DNA from 3 places in the Nocardioides aquaticus genome. Region 3 is predicted to be linked to each of the others. Evidence: predicted binding sites of a transcription regulator. Region 3 holds the regulator's gene; each other region holds the start of a gene.
The links. The regulator HrcA, encoded in region 3, represses chaperone genes, less so after heat shock. The targets are predictions, from matches to a motif close to TTGGCACTCGNNNNNNNCGAGTGCCAA.
Positions count from the first base shown of each region.

Region 1: the regulator HrcA is predicted to act here: its motif matches at 2,295-2,321, upstream of groL (chaperonin GroEL).
Region 2: the regulator HrcA is predicted to act here: its motif matches at 2,207-2,233, upstream of groES (co-chaperone GroES).

Region 1 covers NZ_CP075371.1:969,338-973,630, reverse strand. The annotation lists gene ENKNEFLB_RS04735 (hypothetical protein) at 1-286, shown strand, start outside; gene groL (chaperonin GroEL) at 506-2,131, opposite strand; gene ENKNEFLB_RS04725 (ATP-grasp domain-containing protein) at 2,346-3,218, opposite strand; gene ENKNEFLB_RS04720 (SGNH/GDSL hydrolase family protein) at 3,262-4,065, opposite strand; gene ENKNEFLB_RS04715 (MoaD/ThiS family protein) at 4,168-4,293, opposite strand, start outside.
Region 2 covers NZ_CP075371.1:1,140,211-1,144,503, forward strand. The annotation lists gene ENKNEFLB_RS05600 (cobalamin B12-binding domain-containing protein) at 1-1,013, shown strand, start outside; gene ENKNEFLB_RS05605 (class I SAM-dependent methyltransferase) at 1,010-2,170, opposite strand; gene groES (co-chaperone GroES) at 2,398-2,691, shown strand; gene groL (chaperonin GroEL) at 2,799-4,293, shown strand, end outside.
Region 3 covers NZ_CP075371.1:2,042,138-2,046,430, reverse strand. The annotation lists gene ENKNEFLB_RS09895 (Gmad2 immunoglobulin-like domain-containing protein) at 1-512, shown strand, start outside; gene ENKNEFLB_RS09890 (16S rRNA (uracil(1498)-N(3))-methyltransferase) at 556-1,323, opposite strand; gene dnaJ (molecular chaperone DnaJ) at 1,335-2,528, opposite strand; gene hrcA (heat-inducible transcriptional repressor HrcA) at 2,616-3,683, opposite strand; gene ENKNEFLB_RS09875 (MBL fold metallo-hydrolase) at 3,803-4,293, shown strand, end outside.

The sequences.
Region 1 (4,293 bases), 1.1 Mb from region 3:
CCTCGCGGCGCTGGAGGAGCAGGCAGCGGCCGAGGAGGCCGCGGACTCCGACGAGCAGGCGGAGGCACCCCCGGAGGCGCCCCCCGGCTCCGACGGCCGGCAGGGCGCCGGCCAGCAGGAGCAGGCCGCCCGGCAGGGCGAGCTGCGCGAGCGCAACGACCGCGGCCAGGAGCGCCGTCAACGGGCCGAGGACCGGGACGACCAGACCGGCGTCGGCGACAGGCAGGGCCAGGGCCGGGGCCAGCCGGACCCGGGCGAGGCGGGCACCCCGGCGTACTCCTGGTAGCCGGGACGACCCGGGCTACGACGGGGCGCCGGAAGCGTCATCTCGACGCGCCGCGAGCGTCATCTCGGCTGTCCGCGAGCGTCATCTCGGCTGTCCGCGAGCGTCATCTCGGCTGTCCGCGAGCGTCATCTCGGCGTGGCGACGGCCCGCCCGAGCAGTGCTCGGACGGGCCGTCGGGTGGTGCAGGTGGTGCGGGTGCTGCTCACGCAGCGGCGGGACTCAGAAGTCCATGCCGCCCATGCCGCCGGACGGGTCGGGCATGGCCCCGGCCTTCTCCGGCTTGTCGGCCACGACGGCCTCGGTGGTGAGGAAGAGCGCCGCGATGGAGGCGGCGTTCTGCAGCGCGGAGCGGGTGACCTTGGCGGGGTCGATGATGCCCTCGGCGAGCATGTCGACGTACTCGCCGGTCGCGGCGTTGAGGCCGTGACCCGGGGTCAGGTTGCGCACCTTCTCCGCCACGACGCCGCCCTCGAGGCCGGCGTTGATCGCGATCTGCTTCAGCGGGGCCTCGGTCGCGTAGCGCACGATGTTGGCACCGGTCGCCTCGTCGCCCTCGAGCTCGAGCTTGGCGAAGGCCTCGGCCGCAGCCTGGACCAGCGCCACGCCGCCACCGGCGACGATGCCCTCCTCGACGGCCGCCTTGGCGTTGCGCACGGCGTCCTCGATGCGGTGCTTGCGCTCCTTGAGCTCGACCTCGGTGGCCGCGCCGACCTTGATCACCGCGACACCGCCGGCCAGCTTGGCCAGGCGCTCCTGCAGCTTCTCGCGGTCGTAGTCGGAGTCGGAGTTCTCGATCTCGGCACGGATCTGGTTGACCCGACCGGCGATCTGGTCCTGGTCGCCGGCACCCTCGACGATGGTGGTCTCGTCCTTGGTGATGACGACCTTGCGGGCCTGGCCGAGCAGCTCGAGGCCGGTCGACTCGAGCTTGAGGCCGACCTCCTCGGAGATGACCTGGCCGCCGGTGAGGATCGCGATGTCCTGCAGCATGGCCTTGCGGCGGTCGCCGAAGCCGGGGGCCTTGACGGCCACGGACTTGAAGGTGCCGCGGATCTTGTTCACGACCAGGGTCGAGAGCGCCTCGCCGTCGACGTCCTCGGAGAGGATCAGCAGGGGCTTGCCCGACTGCATGACCTTCTCGAGGATCGGCAGGAGGTCCTTGACGTTCGAGACCTTCTGGTTGGCGATCAGGATGTAGGGGTCCTCGAGGACCGTCTCCATCCGCTCGGTGTCGGTGACGAAGTAGGCCGAGATGTAGCCCTTGTCGAAGCGCATCCCCTCGGTCAGCTCGAGGTCAAGGCCGAAGGTGTTCGACTCCTCGACGGTGATGACGCCTTCCTTGCCGACCTTGTCCATCGCCTCGGCGATGATCTCGCCGACGATCGGGTCCGCGGCGGAGATCGACGCGGTGGCGGCGATCTGCTCCTTGGTCTCGATGTCGGTGGCCATCGAGAGCAGCTTCTCGGAGACCGCGGCGACCGCAGCCTCGATGCCGCGCTTGAGGCTCATCGGGTTCGCGCCGGCCGCGACGTTGCGCAGGCCCTCGCGGACCATGGCCTGGGCCAGGACGGTCGCGGTGGTCGTACCGTCACCGGCGACGTCGTCGGTCTTCTTGGCGACCTCCTTGACCAGCTCGGCGCCGATCTTCTCGTAGGGGTCCTCGAGCTCGATCTCCTTGGCGATGCTCACACCGTCGTTGGTGATCGTGGGGGCACCCCACTTCTTCTCCAGGACCACGTTGCGGCCCTTGGGACCGAGGGTGACCTTCACGGCGTCGGCGAGCGTGTTCATGCCACGCTCCAGGCCGCGCCGGGCCTCTTCGTCAAATGCAATCAGCTTCGGCATAACTCCTGCGATTCCTCACGCTTAGAGTCGGTGGGACCGAGTCGGTGGGCTGCCCGCGACGGACGGTCCAGCGGCTCCGGCGAACCCTTTCTCGCCGGCGCGTGGACCTCAGCTTGCACCGCTTCGGTTTGTCACTCTCATGGTAAGAGTGCCAGCGAAATGTCTAGCACTCGGCCCCGTCGAGTGCAAACGTCACGGCGAGGTACGCCCGGGATCAGCGGGCCGCCAGCGCCCGCACCACGGTGGCGGCGAACGCCGTGGCGTTGCCCGGCACCAGGTCCAGGTAGAGCCCGGGCTCGATCACCTCGACCTCGCTGACGCACAGCTCGCCGTGGACCTCGAGCAGGTCCACCCGCCCGTACGGCAGCGGCCCGCCGTGGCGCTCCCCCACCACCGCCATCGTGCGCTCGGCCAGCGCGACCGCCGCCGGGTCGGGGGCGACCGGGCGCATCATGCCGCCGTAGCGCGGGTGCACCCGCACCTCGTCGTCCTCGCCCGCGGCGACCTTGTCGACCTGCGAGACGACCCGGCCGTCGAGCACGAACAGCGACCGCTCGCCGGTGGTGCGCACCGAGGCCACCAACGGCTGCAGCAGCCAGGCGTCCCCGCCGAGCGCGGAGAGCCGCGGGTCGTCGGACCGCGACGCGACCACGACGCCGGTGCCGCCGGCCCCCGTGCGGGGCTTCAGGACGACCGTGCCGTGGCGCGCGAGCCCGGCCTCCAGCGCCGGGACCAGGCCGGGTGCGTCGACGAGCTCGGTGGGCACGACCGGCAGGTCCTCGGCCAGGTCGAGCAGGTAGGACTTGTCGGCGTTCCACGCCATCACCGCGGCGTTGCCGAGCAGGTGGCCGTCGGCCTCCACCCGGCGGGTCCAGGCCAGGAACGCGGGCAGCCGGCGGTGGTAGTCCCAGGTCGAGCGGACCGCCACCAGGTCGGCCGCGGCCCAGTCGACCGCCGGGTCGCTCCACACCGCCCAGGAGGCGTCGACGCCGGCGGCACCCAGCGCCTCGGGCAGCAGGTGCCCGCCGCCCTCGCCGGCGGGCAGGAGGTCGAAGGTGGCCAGCAGGACGGTCGGTCGGGTGCTCACGTCGCCCATCCTCGTGCCGTGCCGGCCCGCGCGACCGGCTGGGTCACACCGGGACGGGGGCCAGGTGCCCGAACGGGACCTCCTCGGCCGCGCCGAGCGCGGCCAGCACCGAGGGCAGCAGGGCGCTGGCGGTGCGCTTGTAGCCCAGCGGGCTGGGGTGGAACCGGTCCAGGCTGAACATCTCGTCGGGGTTGGTGATGAAGAACGGGCCGACGACCCGGGCCAGGGACACCGCGTACGCCCCGGCGACCACCGCCGCCACCTCCTGCGCCGCCGCCAGCTGCCGCGAGGCGCGCGAGCCCAGGCTGCGCAGCGGCTGCGGCACCGGGCGCAGCAGGCCGAGGTCCGGGCAGGTGCCGACCACGACGCCGGTGCCGACCGCGCGCAGCCGACGGATGCAGACCGCGAGGGACTCGACGCTGTCGGCCACCGGCACCCGGTGGGTGACGTCGTTGCCGCCGACGACGATCACCGCCACGTCGGGCCGGTAGGTCGCCGGCAGGCCGTCGAGCTGGGCGGCCAGCGCCGCGGACTCCGAGCCGACGACGGCGACGGTGCGCAGGCGTACGGGGCGTCCCAGCCGCTTGGCCAGCCCCTTGGCCAGCCGCGCACCGAGGGTCTCCTTGCGCCGGTCGGCGCCGAGGCCGGCGGCGATCGAGTCGCCGAGGAGCAGCAGCTCGACGGGGCGGCCCTCGTAGGAGCTCTTCCACACCCGGTCGGCCTGCGGCGGCGTCTCCCCCAGCGGCTTGCCGATCAGCCGACGGGCGTGCTCGGCCTGGCGGTGGAGCAGCTCGCGGGCGCCGTAGAAGCCGCCTCCGCCGGTCACGCCGGCGACGGCGGCCCCCACGCCGAGAACGATCAGTCGTTGTCGATGGGTCACCGGACGGTTACACCACACGCGCTTGAACGGCGTGTGTCGTCGTCGTGTGCAGCGCGTGTCGGGACGCGATCAGCCCCCCGCGACGGCGGGGATGACCGAGACCTTCACGCCGTCGGGCGTGGGCGTGGCCAGGTCGTCGAGGAAGCGCACGTCCTCGTCACCGACGTAGACGTTGACGAAGCGGCGCAGCTTGCC
Region 2 (4,293 bases), 900 kb from region 3:
GGACGAGCCTCCACGCGCAGTACTGGGACGCGCTCGTCGCCGCCGACCGCTTCGCCGCCCTGCGCGCCGTCAAGGCGCTGAAGGACGGCGGCTGCTCCACCGCCGAGCTGCTCGACGACCTCGTCGTGCCGGCCCAGCAGCGGATCGGCGACCTGTGGGTCAGCGGCGAGTGGGGCGTGGCGCAGGAGCACGCCGCCACCGCCGTGAACGAGGGCCTCGTGCACTGGCTCTGCTCCTTCAGCGCGCCCCCCTCGGAGGAGGCGCCGCTGGTCGTCGTCGCGTGCGTCGCCGGGGAGCGGCACGCGATGCCGGCCCTGGTCGTCGCGGAGGGCCTGGCCCTCGAGGGACTGCGGGTGCACTACCTCGGTGCCGACCCCGACCCGGCCGACCTGCTGGCGCAGGTCGAGCTGCTGCGGCCGCGGGCGGTCCTGCTCAGCGCCACCCTCAGCGCGTCCCTGGCCTCGACCAAGGCGCTCTTCGCCGGCGTCCGCGCGCTCGGCGTGCCGGTGGTCGTCGGGGGCCGGGCCTTCGGCGGTGACGCCCGCCGCGCCGAGACGCTCGGAGCGACGGCGTACGCCCCGGACGTCGCGACCGCGGTCCGTCTCGTACGGGAGCTCCCGCCGGTGGACCCGGGTCCGGCTGCGGCCGTCGGGCACCCCGGCGAGGTCGAGGGCGGCCGGATCGCGGAGCGCCAGCACGAGATCGTGCCGACGGTGCTCGGCCTGCTCACGGCCGACGCCGGTCCGACGCCGGGCGTGTCCCGCGCCGAGCTGGTCGACCACGTCCGGCACGTGCTCGGCAGTCTCGCCGCGGCGCTGGTCAGCGAGGACGAGTCGATCCTGGTCGAGACCCGTGACTGGCTCGCGCACCTGCTCACGTCCCGTGGTGCGGGCCCGGACCTCGTCGCCCGGCTGTGGGCCGCCGTCGGCGCCGCCCTGGGGGAGCAGACGACGGCGCGGCGGGCGCTGGACCGCACCGCACCGGGCCGCCTCGACGTGGAGGTCCCCGCCTAGTCCTGCCTGCGGGGACCGCAGGGCTCGACGAGCAGCGCCGTGCCACGCCCCGCGACCCGGGTCATCACGATCGTCGCCGCGACGGACCCGGTCAGCTTCAGCCGCCTGCGCAGGTCCTCGGGCACGACGTCCACCCCGCGCTTCTTGACGGTCAGCGCGCCGACGTCGCGCTCGCGCAGCGCCGCACGCAGCTGCTTCTCGCGGTAGGGCAGCTCCTCGAGCACGCGGTAGCCCCGGGCGAACGGGGTGCGCACGTCCTCGTCGGAGGTGACGTAGGCCAGGTGGGGGTCGACCCGCCCACCGGCGACGGTCGCGGCGACCGCGGTGACCAGCCCGGCCCGGATGACGGCGCCGTCCGGCTCGTAGAGGTAGCCGCCGACGCCACGCACCTCGTCGGAGGCGGGGTCCTCGTCGGTCAGCGTGGCCAGGCCGGCGCCGGCGACGACGGTGGCGCGCCACCGCACCGTCGCCAGGTGCCCGCCCCACAGGGCGACCTCCTTGACCTCGCCGTCCTCGCTGACCCACTCGGCCTCGACGCCGTCGGGGACCAGGCCGTGCGGCAACCCCGGGGCGGCCTTCACGCACGCGTCGCGTCCCAGCAGGCCCTCGACGAAGTCCCACGAGGGCGTCCAGTCCTCGACCCGGAAGCTGCGCCCGCGCCCGCTGCGGCGCGCGGGGTCGGCGAAGGCGACGTCGAAGGGGGAGAGGTCGAGCCCGGTGGCGTCGGCCACGGCCACCGCGCCGGGCAGCCCGAGCGCGGCCAGGTTGGCCTCCGCCACCGCCACCCGCACCGGGTCCAGGTCGACGCCGACGCAGGTCAGGCCGGCCCGGGCCGCGGCGACGAGGTCGCCACCCACCCCGCAGCCGAGGTCGACCAGGGTGCGGGCGCCGGTCGCGGCCATCCGGGCGGCGCGGTGGGTCGCCACACGCGTCCGTGTGGCCTGCTCGAGCCCGTCGCGGGTGAACCACATGACCGCGGCGTCGTCGCCGAGCTTGGCCCGCGCGTGACGGCGGAGGTCGACCTGGGTCAGGGCGGCCGCGACCCGGTCGGCGTCCGCCCCGGGCAGGGCGCGCAGGTCCGTACGCCCGTCGGCGGCGGCCGCCAGCAGGGCGCCGCCCTCGTCGCCGGTCAGCCACCGGAAGGTCTCGAGGTCCACGCCGCCATCCTGGCAGGCACCGACCGCCGGGTGCTCCTGGCACTCGGTCGGGGCGAGTGCTAGTTTTGCCCTGGCACTCTCGAGGTGAGGGTGCCAGTGCAGGCGATGGGCCCGACCCCCGCGACGGCGAGCCCCGACCCTGCCCCAGCGTGCACCACCCCCGCCCGGACAACCCGTCCGGGCACCCCCGTCCGTGCAACACAGTGGAGAAAGTGGAGGTCGACATCGTGTCGGTCAACATCAAGCCCCTCGAGGACCGCATCGTGGTCAAGCCGCTCGACGCCGAGCAGACCACCGCCTCCGGCCTCGTCATCCCCGACACCGCCAAGGAGAAGCCCCAGGAGGGCGAGGTCCTGGCGCTCGGCCCCGGCCGCGTCGACGACAACGGCAACCGCGTCCCGATCGACGTCGCCGTGGGCGACAAGGTCGTCTACAGCAAGTACGGCGGCACCGAGGTCAAGTACGCCGGCGAGGAGTACCTCATCCTCTCCGCGCGCGACGTCCTCGCGGTCGTCAGCTGAACACCCCCCGGGTCGTGCCCCCGGCTGCTGCGCTGACGCGCCGCGGCCGGTAGGGCACGACCCGGACGTGTCTCCCGCACATCCCGAGCACCATCGCAAGGAGAGCAATGCCCAAGATCCTGGAGTTCGACGAGAACGCACGGCGCGCTCTCGAGCGGGGCGTCGACGCCCTGGCCAACGCGGTCAAGGTGACCCTCGGTCCCAAGGGCCGCTACGTCGTCCTCGACAAGAAGTGGGGTGCCCCCACGATCACCAACGACGGCGTGACCGTCGCGCGTGAGATCGAGCTGGACGACCCGTTCGAGAACCTCGGCGCCCAGCTGACGAAGGAGGTCGCCACCAAGACCAACGACGTCGCCGGTGACGGCACCACCACGGCCACGGTGCTGGCGCAGGCCATGGTCCACCAGGGCCTGCGCGCGGTCGCGGCCGGCGCCAACCCGATGAGCCTCAAGCGCGGGATGGACAAGGCCACCGAGGCCGTCGGCCAGGCCCTGCGCGACGCGGCCCGCGAGGTCGAGACCCGTGAGGACATGTCCTCGGTCGCGACGATCTCGAGCCGCGACGCCCACATCGGCGACTTGCTCGCCGAGGCCTTCGACAAGGTCGGCAAGGACGGCGTGATCACCGTCGAGGAGTCCAACACCATGGGCACCGAGCTGGAGTTCACCGAGGGGATGCAGTTCGACAAGGGCTACATCTCGCAGTACTTCGTCACCGACCAGGAGCGCATGGAGGCCGTCCTCGACGACCCGTACCTGCTCCTGCACCAGGGCAAGATCAGCTCGGTCTCCGACCTGCTCCCGCTCCTGGAGAAGGTCATCGCCGCCGGCAAGCCGCTCTTCATCCTCTCCGAGGACGTCGACGGCGAGGCGCTGTCCACCCTGGTCGTCAACAAGATCCGGGGCACCTTCAACGCGGTCGCCGTCAAGGCCCCCGCGTTCGGTGACCGCCGCAAGGCGATGATGCAGGACATCGCGACGCTGACCGGCGCGCAGGTCGTCTCGCCCGAGGTCGGGCTCAAGCTCGACCAGGTCGGCCTCGAGGTGCTCGGCCAGGCCCGTCGCGTGGTCGTCACCAAGGACGACACCACGATCGTCGACGGTGCCGGCGACACGGCCGAGGTCGAGGGCCGCGTCAACCAGATCAAGGCGGAGATCGAGAACACCGACTCCGACTGGGACCGCGAGAAGCTGCAGGAGCGCCTGGCCAAGCTGGCCGGCGGGGTCTGCGTGATCAAGGTCGGCGCCGCCACCGAGGTGGAGCTCAAGGAGAAGAAGCACCGCATCGAGGACGCCGTCTCCGCGACGCGCGCCGCGATCGAGGAGGGCATCGTCCCCGGCGGCGGCTCCGCGCTCATCCACGCCGTCTCCGTCCTCGACGGTGACCTCGGCCTGACCGGCGACGAGGCCGCCGGCGTGCGCGTCGTGCGTCGCTCGGCCGACGAGCCGCTGCGCTGGATCGCCGAGAACGGTGGCGAGAACGGCTACGTCATCACCACCAAGGTGCGCGAGCTCGGTGTCGGCAACGGCTACAACGCCGCCACCGGCGAGTACGGCGACCTGGTCGCCCAGGGCGTCCTGGACCCGGTCAAGGTCACCC
Region 3 (4,293 bases):
TCGAGGACGAATCGTGGACCGAGCGTCCCGAGGGGATGACCGCGGCGCAGGCGAAGCTGGCCGTGCAGCAGGTCGTGTACACGTTGCAGGGCGTCGCCCAGGAGCGCGAGCCGCTGCGGGCCTTCGCGGAGGACGGCGGCGAGCCCACCACGCTGCTCGGCGTCCCCACCGCCCGCGGGGTGAACGCCGCGCCGCAGCTGCAGACGCTGGGGCTGGTCAACGTGACCATGCCCGAGGAGGCCACGGTCGTCAGCGACACCTTCACCGCGACCGGGGTGGCCAGCTCGTTCGAGGGCAACGTCCCGTGGGAGGTGCGCAGCGGGGGCGAGGTCGTGCAGGAGGGCTTCGCCACCGCCGACGGCTACCTGGACCGCCTCTACCCGTGGTCGGCCGAGGTCGACGTGTCCGCCCTCGACCCGGGCACGTACACGTTCGCCGCGATGACCTCCGACCCGTCGGACGGCGAGGGCGCCGGGCCCACCGAGGACACCAAGACCATCCGCGTGGAGTGAGCCCGGCGCGCGCCGGAATCGACATCTCGGCGCGCCGCGAGCGTCATCTCGGCTGTCCGGAAGCGTCATCTCGGCGCCAGCGGGGGGTGCGGGCCAGCAGCGCCGCACAGGCGACGACGCCGGCGGTCGAGGTACGCAGCACCTCCGCGCCCAGCCGTACCGAGCGGGCGCCGGCCGAGACCAGGGCGGCGACCTCGTCGTCGGTGAGGCCGCCCTCGGGCCCGACCACGACCACGAGGGTGCCGGAGGCCGGGACGTCGAGGTCGGCCAGCGCCTCGGTGGCGTCCTCGTGCAGCACCACGGCCAGGTCGGCGGTCGCTACCAGCTCGAGGACCCGCCCGGTGCGGGCCAGCTCGTCGACCTCGGGGTGCCAGGGGCGGCGGGCCTGCTTGGCGGCCTCGCGGGCGGTGGCCCTCCACCGGGCCAGCGACTTCACCGCCCGTTCGCCGCGCCACACGGCCACGCTGCGCTCCGCCGCCCAGGGCACGACCCGCGCGGCGCCGACCTCGGTGAGCACCTCGACGGCCAGCTCGCCCCGGTCGCCCTTCGGCAGCGCCTGAACCACGACCAGCTCCGGGTCGGGCCGGCCCAGGTCCTCGCGCGAGACCACGACGGCGTCGAAGGTCCGCTTGCCGGTCGCGGACACCTCGGCCACCACGCGCGCCCCGGCCCCGTCGGTCAGGACGACCTGCTCGCCGACCCGCAGCCGGCGTACGGCGACCGCGTGGTGGGCCTCGTCGCCCTCGACCGTCACGGTGGCGCCCACCCCCACACCGGCCAGGGTGGGCACCAGGTGCACCGGGAGGCTCACCGCGCCGCGTCCTAGTGGTTGAAGGCGTCGCGGAGCCGGCCGAACACCGACGACTGACGGGGCTTGACCTGGCCGTCGGGGCGCTGCTCGCCGCGGATCGCGGCCAGCTCCTCGAGCAGCTCGGTCTGCCGGGCGTCCAGCCGGGTCGGCGTCTCCACGCTGACGCTGACGACCAGGTCACCGCGCCCGCCCCGCAGGCCGGGCACGCCGCGCCCGCGCAGGACCTGCTCGAGGCCCGACTGGGTGCCCGGCTTGATCTCCAGGTCGTGCGAGGTGGACAGGTCGGGGTCCACCAGCGGGCCCTCCTCCTCCGGGCGGTCGACGACGTCGGCCTCCAGGGTGGGCAGGGTGAGCGTGGTGCCGAGCGCGGCGGCCGCCATCGGCACCGTGACCACGCAGTGCAGGTCGTCGCCGTGGCGGGTGAAGACCGGGTGCGCGGCGACGTTGATCTCGACGTAGAGGTCGCCGGCCGGGCCACCGCCGGGACCGATCTCGCCCTGCTCCGTCAGCTGCACCCGGGTGCCGGTGTCGACGCCGGGCGGGATCTTGACCGTCAACGAGCGACGCGAGCGGACCCGGCCGTCGCCGGCGCAGGTCCGGCAGGGCTCCGGGATGATCGAGCCGAACCCGCGGCAGGCCGGGCAGGGGCGCAGCGTGCGCACCTCGCCGAGGAACGACCGCTGCACCTGGGCGACCTCGCCGGCACCACGACAGGTCTCGCAGGCCACCGGCTGCGTGCCGGGCGCGGCACCGGCGCCGTCGCAGGTCGTGCACAGCACCGCGGTGTCGACCTTGAGCTCCCGGGTGACCCCGAAGGCGGCCTCGGCGAGGCTGATCTCGAGCCGGATCAGCGCGTCCTGGCCGCGGCGGCTGCGGGGACGCGGTCCTCGGCCCCCACCGGCGGCACCGCCCTGGCCGCCGAAGAAGGCGTCCATGATGTCGGTGAACGAGAAGCCCGCACCCTGGCCGAACCCGCCGGCGCCGGCCCCGCCGAAGGGGTCGCCGCCGCGGTCGTAGGCCGAGCGCTTCTGGGGGTCCGAGAGCACCTCGTAGGCCGCCGAGACCTCCTTGAACCGCTCCTGCGTCGCCGGGTCCGGGTTCACGTCCGGGTGGAGCTGGCGAGCGAGGCGGCGGTAGGCCTTCTTGATGGTGTCGCTGTCGGCGTCGCGCTCGACGCCGAGCATCGCGTAGAGGTCCTGGCTCACGCTGGGATCATCGTCCTTCGGTCCGTGGGGGCTGGGGGCAGGTCGGGGGTACGGGCGCGGCCGGGGCCGCGCCGGGGGCGGGGCCGGTCAGGCCTCGTCGAGGATGCGGGTGACGTAGCGGGCCACGGCGCGGACCGCGGCCATCGTGCCGGGGTAGTCCATCCGGGTGGGGCCGACGACGCCGAGCGTGGCGAGGACGTCGTCGCGCGGGCCGTACCCGGTGGCGACCACGCTGGTCGAGGCCAGCTGCTCGTACGGCCCCTCGCGGCCGATGCGCACCGTGACCGCACCGTCGGCGCCGGCCTCCCCGAGCAGCTTGAGCAGCACGACGTGCTCCTCCAGCGCCTCGAGCAGCGGACGGACTGCCGAGTCGGGGCTGTCGACGTGGCGGGCGAGGTTCGCCGCGCCGCCGACCGCGACCCGCTCGTCGGAGCGGTGGTCGCTCATCGCCTCGAGCAGGGCCTCGACGACCGGGCTGCTCGCCGCGCTGGTGGCCCGGGTGGCGTCCTCGGGGCCGGCGACGGCGGGATCCTCGGCCGGACCGGGGGGTGGGCCGGCGAGCGCGCGCAAGGCGTCGGCAGCGGAGGCGATCAGCTCGCCGACCGCGGCCCGGTTCACCAGGCTGCGGAGGTCGGCGAGGTCCTCGTCGCCCATCGGCTCGGCGACCTCGACGACCCGCTGCTCGACGCGGCCGGTGGACAGGATCAGCACGACCAGGAGCCGGGTCGGGGCGAGCGCGACGAGCTCGACGTGGCGCACGGTGGACCGCGACAGCACGGGGTACTGCACGACGGCCACCTGACGGGTCAGCTGCGAGAGAAGCCGCACCGAGCGGCCGACGACGTCGTCGAGGTCGACGGCGCCGTCGAGGAAGGTCGCGATCGCCCGCTTCTCGGCCCCCGTCATCGGCTTGACGGTGGTGAGCCGGTCGACGAAGAGCCGGTAGCCCTTGTCGGTCGGCACCCGGCCGGCGCTGGTGTGGGGCTGCGCGATGTAGCCCTCGTCCTCCAGCACGGCCATGTCGTTGCGCACGGTGGCCGGCGAGACGCCCAGGCGGTGCCGCTCGACGAGCGCCTTGGAGCCGACCGGCTCCTCGGTGGACACGTAGTCCTCGACGATGGCGCGCAGCACGGCGAGCCTGCGTTCCTCCTGCATCCCCCGGTCCTCCTCCCGCGTCTGGCACTCCCCGATCGTGAGTGCCAATCCTAGCGCGTGGGGCCCGATCCACCGCCTCCGCGGGGAGGGCCGGGGGCGTGCGGGCCTAGGGTGAGGGCGTGCCGTTCACCGAGGTCGCCGACCGCGTCTGGGTCGCCCCGCAGCCGTGGTGCGACGTCAACGTGTCCGTCGTCGGCGGTGCCGCCGGCATGGTCGTGGTCGACACCTCCGGCTCGACCGCCGCGGCGGCCCCCGTGGCCGAGGCGGTCGCCGGGCTGCCCGGCGACGTCGTGGCCGTGGTGACCACCCACTGGCACCACGACCACGCCTTCGGCGTCGCCGCCTTCCGCGCACGGTGGCCGGCGGTGCCGGTGCACGCCCAGGAGACCGCGGCCGCGGAGCTGGCGCGCTGGGGCGAGGACACCCGCCTGCGGATGGCCGCCGACCCCGCGGAGGAGCACGCGGCCGAGCTGGCCGCGACCGCGCTGGTCGCCCCGGACCACGTGTTCTCCGCCGTCAGCGTCCTCGACCTCGGCGACCGGGTGGTCGAGCTGGTCCACCCCGGCGCGGGCCACACCGGGGGCGACCTCGTCGTCCGGGTCGGCGACGT